Regions from separate parts of the Knoellia tibetensis genome, predicted to be linked through region 1. Evidence: predicted binding sites of a transcription regulator. Region 1 holds the regulator's gene; the other holds the start of a gene.
The links. Region 1 encodes HspR, which represses chaperone genes until heat shock. Its sites were predicted from a motif close to AAGTTGAGTCNNNNNGACTCAACTT; they were not measured.
Positions count from the first base shown of each region.

Region 2: ACOJV7_RS08330 (ATP-dependent Clp protease ATP-binding subunit) is a predicted target of HspR. The motif match lies at 2,142-2,166, and genes of this name have one in related genera.

Region 1 covers NZ_JBMBWF010000001.1:2,054,381-2,059,969, forward strand. Annotated here, with positions in the region: gene dnaK (molecular chaperone DnaK) at 1-459, shown strand, start outside; gene grpE (nucleotide exchange factor GrpE) at 456-1,127, shown strand; gene ACOJV7_RS09500 (DnaJ C-terminal domain-containing protein) at 1,207-2,238, shown strand; gene ACOJV7_RS09505 (heat shock protein transcriptional repressor HspR) at 2,241-2,699, shown strand; gene ACOJV7_RS09510 (hypothetical protein) at 2,824-3,093, shown strand; gene mmsA (multiple monosaccharide ABC transporter ATP-binding protein) at 3,285-4,817, shown strand; gene mmsB (multiple monosaccharide ABC transporter permease) at 4,814-5,589, shown strand, end outside.
Region 2 covers NZ_JBMBWF010000001.1:1,806,026-1,811,614, reverse strand. Annotated here, with positions in the region: gene ACOJV7_RS08340 (ATP-binding cassette domain-containing protein) at 1-799, opposite strand, end outside; gene ACOJV7_RS08335 (Fpg/Nei family DNA glycosylase) at 896-1,732, shown strand; gene ACOJV7_RS08330 (ATP-dependent Clp protease ATP-binding subunit) at 2,324-4,867, shown strand; gene ACOJV7_RS08325 (DUF305 domain-containing protein) at 5,046-5,589, opposite strand, start outside.

The sequences.
Region 1 (5,589 bases):
TCGGGCGGCAGCGCGCTGTCCAAGGAGGAGATCGACCGCATGGTCAAGGACGCCGAGGCCCACGCCGACGAGGACAGGAAGCGTCGCGAGGAGACCGAGACCCGCAACATGGCCGAGTCGCTCGTCTTCTCGACCGAGAAGTTCCTCAGCGAGTCCGGTGACAAGCTCACCGACGAGCAGCGCAGCCCGGTCGACACCGCGCTCGCGGACCTCAAGGAGGCGATCAAGCCCGAGTCGACGCTGTCGCGAGACGAGATCCAGGCCAAGATCGACCATCTCAACGAGGAGTCGCAGAAGATGGGCGCCGCGATGTACGCCGCGGCGGCCGAGCAGGGCGAGTCCGGTGACGTGCCCGGTGGCGAGGCCTCCGATGGCGCCGAGCAGGCCGGCGCCCAGGCCAACGACGACAGCGACGTGGTCGACGCCGAGGTCGTCGAGGACGACGAGGAGAAGAAGTGACCGACCCCCGTATGCCGGGTGAGGACGAGGTCGTCGACGCCGAGCTCGTTGACGAGACAGTCGACGAGTCCTCCGACGACGCGATCAACACCGAGTCCGCCAACGACGGTGAGGAGGTGGCCCCGGCCGGCGACGCCGGGGCCACCGCCCCCGCGGGCGAGCGCGAGCCCGTCTACGGCGACAGCGGCGACCGCGGCGACAGTGGCCGGGGCGGCGAGCACCCCGACACGGCGCTCGCGGCCCAGCGGCTCGACGACCTCCAGCGGCTCAACGCGGAGTACGTCAACTACAAGCGCCGCGTCGACCGGGACCGCGCCGCGGTCCAGGAGCGCGCCGTGCGTGACGTCCTCGACTCGCTGCTTCCGGTCCTCGACGACATCCAGCTCGCTCGCGAGCACGGAGACCTCGCCGAGGGCCCGTTCGTGGCGATCGCCGACAAGCTCGAGTCGAGCCTGGGCAAGTTCGGTCTGACCCGCTTCGGCGCGGTCGGCGAGCCCTTCGACCCGATGCACCACGAGGCGCTCATGCACTCCGCCTGGGACGCCTCCAACGCCGAGCTCCCCACCGACGCGACGACGACCACCGTCGTCCAGGTGCTCCAGCCCGGCTACCGCACCGGCGACCAGGTCCTGCGTCCCGCGCGGGTCGCGGTCGCCGACCCCGAGTGACGCGGCCCGGCACCACGCCGGTTCGCACGCCGAACGCCCCTGTGGCGCAACGGCATACGATGTCCGAAAGGAGGCGCTGATGGCGAGCCAGGACTGGTTCGAGAAGGACTTCTACGCGATCCTCGGCGTCCCCAAGGACGCCGACTCCGGTGCGATCAAGAAGGCCTACCGCAAGCTCGCGCGCACCCACCACCCCGACAAGAATCCCGGGGACGCGGCTGCCGAGCAGAAGTTCAAGGACATCGGCGAGGCCCACGCCGTGCTGTCCGACCCCAAGCAGCGTGAGGAGTACGACGCGGTGCGCCAGATGGCGCGCGGCGGCGCGCGCTTCACTGCCGGCGGGCCGGGCGGCAACGGCGGCTTCGACGACATCTTCAGCCACTTCGGCGGCGGTGGGCAGCGCGTCCGGTTCGACACTGGTGGTGGCTCCTACGGCGGCTACCCCGGCGGCGGCGGGGAGGACATCAACGACCTCTTGTCGCAGATGTTCGGGGGTGCGGCCGGTGGCGGTGGTCGTCCACAACCCGGGTATGCCGGCTACGGCGCCCCCCGCGGTCCCCGCAAGGGCGCCGACGTCCAGGCCTCCACGACCCTCCCCTTCCGGGACGCGGTCGAGGGCTCGACGGTGACCCTGCGGACCGCCGAGGGGCGCACGATCACCGCGCGCATCCCCGCCGGGGTCAAGGACGGTCAGAAGATCCGGCTGCGCGGCAAAGGCCAGCCGGGCGAGCCGGGTGCGGCCGCCGGCGACCTCATGCTCACCGTCGCCGTCGAGAGGCACCCGGTCTTCGGGCGCGACGGCGACAACCTCACCGTCGACCTGCCGGTGACCTTCGCGGAGGCCACGCTGGGAGCGACCGTCGCCGTGCCGACGCTCGACGGCTCGAGCGTCAAGGTGCGCATCGCGCCGGGCACCCCGTCCGGACGCGTGCTGCGCGTCAAGGGCCGCGGGGTCGCGGGCAGGTCCGGGACCGGTGACCTGCTCGCGAAGGTGCAGGTCGTCGTGCCCGCCGAGCTCTCCGAGCGCGCCCGCGAGGCCGTCGAGGTGCTGCGGGCCGAGGCCGAGGGCACCGACCCGCGGGCCGACCTCGCAGAGCGGGCCAGGGCCTGACCATGGCAGCGCGCCAGGGCCAGCCGCGACCGGACGACGAGGCACCCGTCTTCGTCATCTCGGTCGCGGCCGAGCTCGCCGGCATGCACGCGCAGACCCTGCGCCAGTACGACCGGCTCGGGCTCGTCACCCCGTCGCGGACCCGCGGCGGCGGTCGCCGCTACTCCGCCCGCGACGTCGCGCAGCTCCGCGAGGTCCAGCGGCTCTCGCAGGAGGAGGGCGTGAGCCTGGCCGGCATCGCCCGCATCCTCGAGCTCGAGAACTCCGTGGCCGCCCTGCGCGCCCGCGTCGTCGAGCTGTCCCGCGAGGTCGAGCGTCTCGAAACAGCAGCCTCGGGCGGCCCGCGCGTCTTCTCGGTCGGCCCCGGCGGCGAGATCTTCGCCAGCCGTCTCGGCGAGCGACCTCGTCGCCGCCCCGGGTCCGGCTCGGCGTCGCAGGCGCTCGTCCTCTGGCGTCCCTGACCCGCCACCCCTCCGCCCACAACTCGCCAATTCCTCCCGTTCGGTACACACGCACTCCGTACCGAACGGGAGGAATTGGCGAGTTGTGTCCGCGTGCTCGCCGGCACGGCATACGCTTCGGCTCGTGACCGAGCACCTCCTCCTCTTCCCCGAGCGCGGCACCGCCGACGAGATCGCGACCGAGCTCGCCGAGGAGGGCTTCACCGAGGTGCGGGTGCTGCGCGTCGCGCACGCGGGGGAGGACGACGCCGAGGACGCGGAGTGGGCGGTCCACATCCGCGAGGAGATGGTCGAGGACCCGGCCGGCCCGGTCGAGAGCGGACTGCGAGAGCGCTTCTCGGCCCTCGCCGAGGAGCGGGGCGGCTGGTACGACCCGGAGCCGACGATCCCCTGACCGGAGCGACTCCCGGGGAGACGCCCGATTTGTCCACTTCTGCTTGTCCACCGGACAAGCCGCGCGTCCGGCTCGAGAACGTCGCGCTCCTGACAGCGTCTGGGTCTAGCATCCAAGCACCGAGGCCACTGAGGTCCGCGGTGGCGATTCGACGAGGAGACGACGTGGCCGATCCGGCACCCATCCTTGAGATGACGGGCATCACCAAGACATTCCCCGGTGTCAAGGCTCTGTCCGACGTCAACCTGACGGTCCGTCGTGGTGACGTCCACGCGATCTGCGGCGAGAACGGCGCCGGCAAGTCGACCCTCATGAAGGTCCTGTCGGGCGTCCACCCGCACGGCTCCTACGAGGGCACGATCCGCTACAACGGCGCCGACGTGACCTTCAACAACATCCGCGACTCCGAGCACGCGGGCATCGTCATCATCCACCAGGAGCTGGCGCTCATCCCCGAGCTCTCCATTGCCGAGAACATCTTCCTCGGCAACGAGGAGACCAAGCGGGGCGCCATCGACTGGGTCAAGACCAACAACCGCGCCCGCGACCTCCTCGCGCGCGTCGGCCTGGCCGAGGACCCCGAGACCCCGATCAAGAACATCGGCGTCGGCAAGCAGCAGCTCGTCGAGATCGCCAAGGCCCTCGCCAAGGACGTGCAGCTGCTCATCCTCGACGAGCCGACGGCGGCCCTCAACGAGGAGGACTCGCGCCACCTGCTCGACCTCATCCGCGGCCTCCAGGCCAAGGGCATCACGTCGATCATGATCAGCCACAAGCTCAACGAGATCGAGGCCATCGCCAACGCGATCACGATCATCCGCGACGGCCAGACGGTCGAGACGCTCGACGTGCGCGCGGGCGCCGTCGACGAGGACCGCATCATCCGCGGCATGGTCGGACGCTCTCTCGAGTCGCGCTTCCCGGACCACACCCCCGAGATCGGCGAGGTGATGTTCGAGGTCAAGGGCTGGACCGTCGCCCACCCGCAGGTGCCCGAGCGGCTCGTCGCCAAGCAGTCCGAGTTCTTCGTCCGCCGCGGCGAGATCGTCGGGTTCGCCGGCCTCATGGGTTCGGGCCGCACCGAGCTCATGCGCTCGATCTTCGGCCACTCCTACGGCACGTGGCTCGGCGGCGAGATGACCCTCAACGGCAAGAAGGTCGACCTGCGCAGTGTGCCGGCGGCCATCGACGCGGGCATCGGCTACGTGACCGAGGACCGCAAGTCGCTTGGCCTCAACCTCCTCGACGACATCAAGACGACGACGGTCTCGGCCAAGCTCAAGAAGATCGCGCACAACCTCGTCATTGACCGGCGCGCCGAGCACTCGGCCGCGGACGACTACCGCAAGCAGCTGCGCACCAAGACCCCGTCGGTCGACTACGGCGTGGCCAAGCTCTCGGGTGGCAACCAGCAGAAGGTCGTGCTGAGCAAGTGGCTCTTCACCGACCCCGACCTGCTCATCCTCGATGAGCCCACCCGCGGCATCGACGTCGGCGCCAAGTACGAGATCTACGGGATCATCCAGCGCCTCGCGAGCCAGGGCAAGGGCGTCATCGTCGTCAGCTCCGAGCTCCCCGAGCTGCTCGGGCTGAGCGACCGGATCTACACGATCAGCGAGGGCCGGGTCACCGGTGTCCTCGACAAGGCCGAAGCCAACCAGGAGTCGCTCATGCGGCTCATGACCAGGACGTCGCAGTCCAGCACCCCGAAGGACGCTGCATGAACAAGATCAAGGAAATCTTCGGTGGGGACACCCGTCAGTTCGGGATGATCTTCGCCCTGGTCTTCCTCATCGTGCTCTTCCAGATCCTCACGGACGGGCTGACCCTCGACCCCGGCAACGTCATCAACATCTTCCAGGGCAACAGCTACATCCTCGTCATGGCGATCGGCATGGTGCTCGTCATCATCGCCGGCCACATCGACCTCTCGGTCGGCTCGGTCGCGGCCTTCGCCGGCATCGTCGTCGCCATCGCGATGCGCGACTGGGGCATCCCGTGGTGGCTCGGCATCCTGCTCGGCCTCGGCATCGGTGCGCTCGTCGGTGCGTGGCAGGGCTTCTGGGTCGCCCAGGTCGGGATTCCGGCCTTCATCGTCACCCTGGCGGGCATGCTCATCTTCCGCGGCGCCAACCAGTACGTCGGCAAGTCCAACACGGTCCCGGTGGGCGAGGAGTTCCAGACCATCGGCGCGGGGTACCTCCCCGAGGTCGGCCCCAAGACCGGCTACAACAACCTCACGGTGCTCATCGGCATCCTCGTCTGTGCGGCGATCATCGTCGGCACGCTGCGCAACCGGCGCAACCAGAAGAAGATCGGCGCCGAGCTCGAGGACGGCACCGTCATGTGGATCCGGCTCGCCCTCATCTCGGTCGCCATCCTCGCCGTCGCGCTGCTCATGGCCTCGGGTCGCCCGGGGACGTCGCTGCCGATCTCGGCGCTCATCCTCGGCGCCCTCGTCCTCCTCTACGGCTTCATCTCGACGCGCACGATCAT
Region 2 (5,589 bases), 250 kb from region 1:
GCTCGCCGCCGGCCCCGTGCGACTCGGCGATCGACGCCAGCCGCGTCGCGGCCGTGCTCACGTCGTCCGCCGTGGCGAGCTGGAGGTCGACGAGGTCACCGGAGACGTTGGCCTTGAGGTTCTCCGAGGTGTCCGAGGCGACGATGCGGCCGTGGTCGATGATGACGATCCGGTCGCTGAGGTGATCGGCCTCGTCGAGGTAGTGAGTCGTGAGGAAGACCGTGGCCCCACGACGACGGCGCAGGTCGGCGATGTGCTCCCAGAGGTTGGCCCGAGCCTGCGGGTCGAGACCGGTGGTGGGCTCGTCGAGGAAGACGAGCGTCGGGTCGTGGATGAGCCCCATGACGATGTCGAGCCGGCGTCGCTGGCCGCCCGACATGTTCTTGGGCATCCGGGTCCACAGCCCCTCGAGGTCGAGCTGCTCGAAGAGCTGCTGGCCCCGCGCCTTCGCGTCGGCGCCCTTCATGCCGTAGAGCATCCCGTGGTCGACGACCTCGTCACCGGCCCGCGCCGCGCTGAAGGCGCCACCCGCCTGGGAGACGTAGCCGATGCTCCGGCGGACCTGCTCGGACTCCCGCACGACGTCGAACCCGGCGACGGTCGCGGTGCCCTCGGTGGGGCGGAGCAGCGTCGTCAGCATGCGCAGTGTCGTCGTCTTGCCCGCACCGTTGGGGCCGAGGAACCCGACGACCTCACCCTCGGCGACGTCGAGGTCGACGCCGTCGACGGCCCGCACCTCGGTCTTCTTCCTGCCCTCCCTCGAACGGAAGGTCTGCACCAGCCCTCGTGCGTGGATCATGGCCTCTCCTCGACCTCGTCCGGCCCGGGACCCGCCTCCCGAGCGCAGCCCCGAGCCTAGAACGCGCCTCCGACAGCGGTGACCCAGAATGGGCAGATGCCCGAAGGCCACACGCTCTACGCCCTCGCCCTTGACCTCGACACCGCGTTCCGGGGCACGTCGCCGACCGTGACCAGCCCGCAGGGCAAGTTCGCCGACGGCGCCGCGCTGCTCAGCGGCACGGATGTGCTCGGGGCGACGTCGTGGGGCAAGCACCTCTTCGTCGAGTTCGCGGGCGACCGCTTCCTCTGGGTGCACCTCGGTCTCATCGGCACCTTCACCATCGACACGACCTCGTATGCCGGCGAGCTCCCGGTCGTCGGTCAGGTCCGGTGCCGCTTCGCGACCGAGGACCACGTCGCCGACCTGCGCGGCCCGATGGTGTGCGACGTCGTCACACCCGAGAAGGTCGACCAGATCCTCTCCCGCCTCGGGCCGGACCCCTTGCGGCCGGCCGACCCGCGCTCCGACCCGGACCTCGCCTGGGCCCGGATCACCCGCTCGGGCAAGCCGGTCGCCGAGCTGCTCATGGACCAGGCGGTCCTCGCCGGCGTCGGCAACGTCTACCGCTCCGAGGTGCTCTTCCGCCGCCGCGTCCACCCCTTCCGTCCCGGCAACAAGCTCCAGCGCAAGACGTGGCGGGCCATCTGGGAGGACCTCGTCGCCCTCCTCCCCCTCGGCGTCGCGACGAGCAAGATCGTCACCGTCTCCGAGCAGGTCGACGAGGTCGCGCTCGCGCTCGAGGCCGGCGAGGACGTGCGGCTCACCGAGCGCGAGTCCTACGTCTACAGGAGGGCCGGTGAGTCGTGCGTCGTGTGCGGCTCACGGATCCGGACCCAGGTCGTCGCCGGCCGCAACCTCTTCTGGTGCGGCAACTGCCAGCGCCGCGGCTGACCGACCCGTCGCGCCGCTGGAGCGTCTGGACCACCTCCCCTGCCTCGACTTGCCCACGCAGAGCGTGGGACCCGCCGCCTGAAGTGGGTTCCTCGCACTTCACCCTGGAACCTTTCCGCTCCGAAGTCCGACCAACCCACTTCGGGCGGGAAAGTCGGAACGGCTGGGACGGGAGGGAGGGGAAATTCGGTGGCGGACGGCATACGGGCTTCTCCACACTGGTCGACGGACAGTCCGCAGGACTCCCGGAGGTGCCGGTCGGGCACGAGGTCGGGAGCGCGCCGCGGCCGAGGCGTTCAGGGGCGCCGGCGGCTCGGACGCTCCCACCCGGCCGGCCCACCTCGCCCCTCGCGGGGCCGGTCCGTGTTGTGACCGGCCCCGTGGGCGGCGCGCGCTTCCGCCGTGAGCGAACATGAGCCGACCCGGCTCAGGCGCGGAACACCCGCCCCCCATGCCGCGTTGGACCCCGTGACACACCTCGCGCCCCTCCTTCGCCTCCCCGATCCCGCGACCGTCCTCGACAGGGCGGTCCCGTCGTTCAGGCAGCGGGGATAGCATCGAGGTGACTCATATCAGTCAGGAGCCAGCACCATGTTCGAACGGTTCACCGACCGGGCCCGCCGGGTGGTCGTCCTCGCCCAGGAAGAGGCGCGGCTGCTCAACCACAACTACATCGGCACCGAGCACATCCTCCTCGGTCTCATCCACGAGGGTGAGGGTGTCGCCAGCAAGGCCCTGGAGAGCCTGGGGATCTCTCTCGACGCCGTCCGCGAGCAGGTGCAGGAGATCATCGGGCAGGGCCAGCAGGCCCCGACCGGCCACATCCCGTTCACGCCGCGTGCCAAGAAGGTGCTCGAGCTGAGCCTGCGCGAGGCGCTCCAGCTCGGCCACAACTACATCGGCACCGAGCACATCCTCCTCGGCCTCATCCGCGAGGGCGAGGGCGTCGCCGCCCAGGTCCTCGTCAAGCTCGGCGCGGACCTCGGTCGGGTGCGCCAGCAGGTCATCCAGCTCATCTCGGGCTACCAGGGTGGCAAGGAGGGCGCGTCCGCCGGTGTCGGCCAGGGCGGCCCCGCCGAGGGCACGCCGGCCGGTTCGCTCGTGCTCGACCAGTTCGGTCGCAACCTCACCGTGGCTGCCCGCGAGGGCAAGCTCGACCCGGTCATCGGGCGTGAGAAGGAGATCGAGCGGGTCATGCAGGTGCTCTCGCGCCGCACGAAGAACAACCCGGTCCTCATCGGTGAGCCCGGCGTCGGCAAGACCGCCGTCGTCGAGGGCCTCGCCCAGGACATCGTGCGCGGAGAGGTCCCCGAGACCCTCAAGGACAAGCAGCTCTACACCCTCGACCTCGGCGCGCTCGTCGCCGGCAGCCGCTACCGCGGTGACTTCGAGGAGCGTCTCAAGAAGGTCCTCAAGGAGATCCGCACCCGCGGCGACATCGTGCTCTTCATCGACGAGATCCACACCCTCGTCGGTGCCGGTGCGGCCGAGGGCGCGATCGACGCGGCCTCCATCCTCAAGCCCATGCTCGCCCGCGGCGAGCTCCAGGTCATCGGTGCGACGACCCTCGACGAGTACCGCAAGCACATCGAGAAGGACGCGGCGCTCGAGCGCCGCTTCCAGCCGATCCAGGTGGCCGAGCCGACGCTGGCCCACGCCATCGAGATCCTCAAGGGCCTGCGCGACCGCTACGAGGCGCACCACCGCGTCTCGATCACCGACGGTGCGCTCGTCGCGGCGGCCAACATGGCCGACCGCTACGTCAACGACCGCTTCCTCCCCGACAAGGCCATCGACCTCATCGACGAGGCCGGCGCCCGGTTGCGCATCCGCCGCATGACCGCGCCGCCGGACCTGCGCGAGTTCGACGAGAAGATCCAGGCCGTCGTGCGCGAGAAGGAGTCGGCGATCGACGGGCAGGACTTCGAGAAGGCCGCGCGCCTGCGCGACGACGAGAAGAACCTGCGCGCCGAGAAGACCCAGCGCGAGAACGAGTGGAAGAGCGGTGACCTCGACGTCGTCGCCGAGGTCGACGAGGAGCTCATCGCCGAGGTCCTCGCGGCGAGCACCGGCATCCCGGTCTTCAAGCTCACCGAGGAGGAGTCCAGCCGCCTGCTCCACATGGAGGACGAGCTGCACAAGCGCGTCGTCGGCATGGACGACGCCATCAAGGCGCTCTCGCAGGCGATCCGTCGCACCCGTGCGGGCCTCAAGGACCCGCGCCGTCCGGGTGGGTCGTTCATCTTCGCCGGGCCCACGGGTGTCGGCAAGACCGAGCTCGCCAAGACGCTCGCCGAGTTCCTCTTCGGCGACGAGGACAGCCTCATCCAGCTCGACATGTCGGAGTTCAGCGAGAAGCACACGGTCTCGCGGCTCTTCGGCTCGCCCCCCGGCTACGTCGGCTACGAGGAGGGTGGCCAGCTCACCGAGAAGGTCCGGCGCAAGCCGTTCTCGGTCGTCCTCTTCGACGAGGTCGAGAAGGCCCACCCCGAGATCTTCAACAGCCTGCTCCAGGTGCTCGAGGACGGCCGCCTCACCGACTCGCAGGGTCGGATGGTCGACTTCAAGAACACCGTCATCATCATGACGACCAACCTCGGCACGCGGGACATCACCAAGGGCGCCCTCGGCTTCACCGCCGGCCCCGACACGCGCAGCAGCTACGAGCGGATGAAGAACAAGGTCACGGACGAGCTCAAGCAGCACTTCCGCCCCGAGTTCCTCAACCGCGTCGACGACACGATCGTCTTCCCGCAGCTCACGCAGGAGGAGATCATCCAGATCGTCGACCTCGAGATCGCCAAGCTCGACAAGCGCCTCAAGGACAAGGACATGGGCATGGAGCTCACGCCCGCGGCCAAGATGCTGCTCGCCAAGCGCGGCTACGACCCGGTGCTGGGTGCGCGACCGCTGCGTCGCACGATCCAGCGCGAGATCGAGGACGTGCTGTCGGAGAAGATCCTCTTCGGCGAGCTCAAGTCCGGCGAGATCGTCGCGGTCGACGCCACCGGCGAGGGCAAGGACGACTCGTTCACCTTCGAGGGCACGCCGCACGCGCACGCCATCGAGGTCCCGGTCGTCACGGCCGGTGCGTCGGCGCCGCCGAGCAGCGGGGCAGCCGCGTCGGGCGAGTGACCCGACGGGTCCCGTGAGGGACCCGACCGAACGACAAGGCGGCGTATGCCGGGAGCGAGAGTTCCGGCATACGCCGCCTTTCGTCTGCCCCACCGCCGTTCACAACTCGCCAATTCCTCCCGTTCGGTACATGGCTCGCTCGTACCGAACGGGAGGAATTGGTGAGTTGTGCTCCGTCCTAGGAGAGCCGGGCGAGCATCTCCTGCATCTGCGAGATCTGCTTGCTCTGGGTGACGTTGATGTCGGCCGCCATCTCCTCGACCATCTCCTCGCCGGCCACCGTGCCGTGGGTGCCGACCATCGTCAGGGCGCCCTTGTGGTGGGCGGTCATGAGCCGCAGGAAGAGCCGGTCGGCCTCGACGCCGTTCGCGCGGGCGAGCTGCTCCATCTGGGCGGGCGTCGCCATGCCCGGCATGCTCGCGTGGTCGTGGTCGCCGAGCCGCGGGTTCGTCGCCTGGGGCGGGACGTCCTGCTTGCGCTCCTCGAGCCACGTCGTCATCGTGAGGATCTCGGGCTTCTGCTCGTCGCCGATGCGCGAGGCGAGCGACTTCACCTGCGGGTCGGTGAGCCGCGGGAGGGCGGTCTCGACCATGACGAGCGCCTGGGAGTGGTGGACGATCATGTCCTGGTAGAACGACACGTCGCCGGGCGACACCGTCCGCACTGGCTTCGTCGCCGCGCCGCCGCTCACGGTCGCATTGGGCTCACCGGGCATGCCCGGT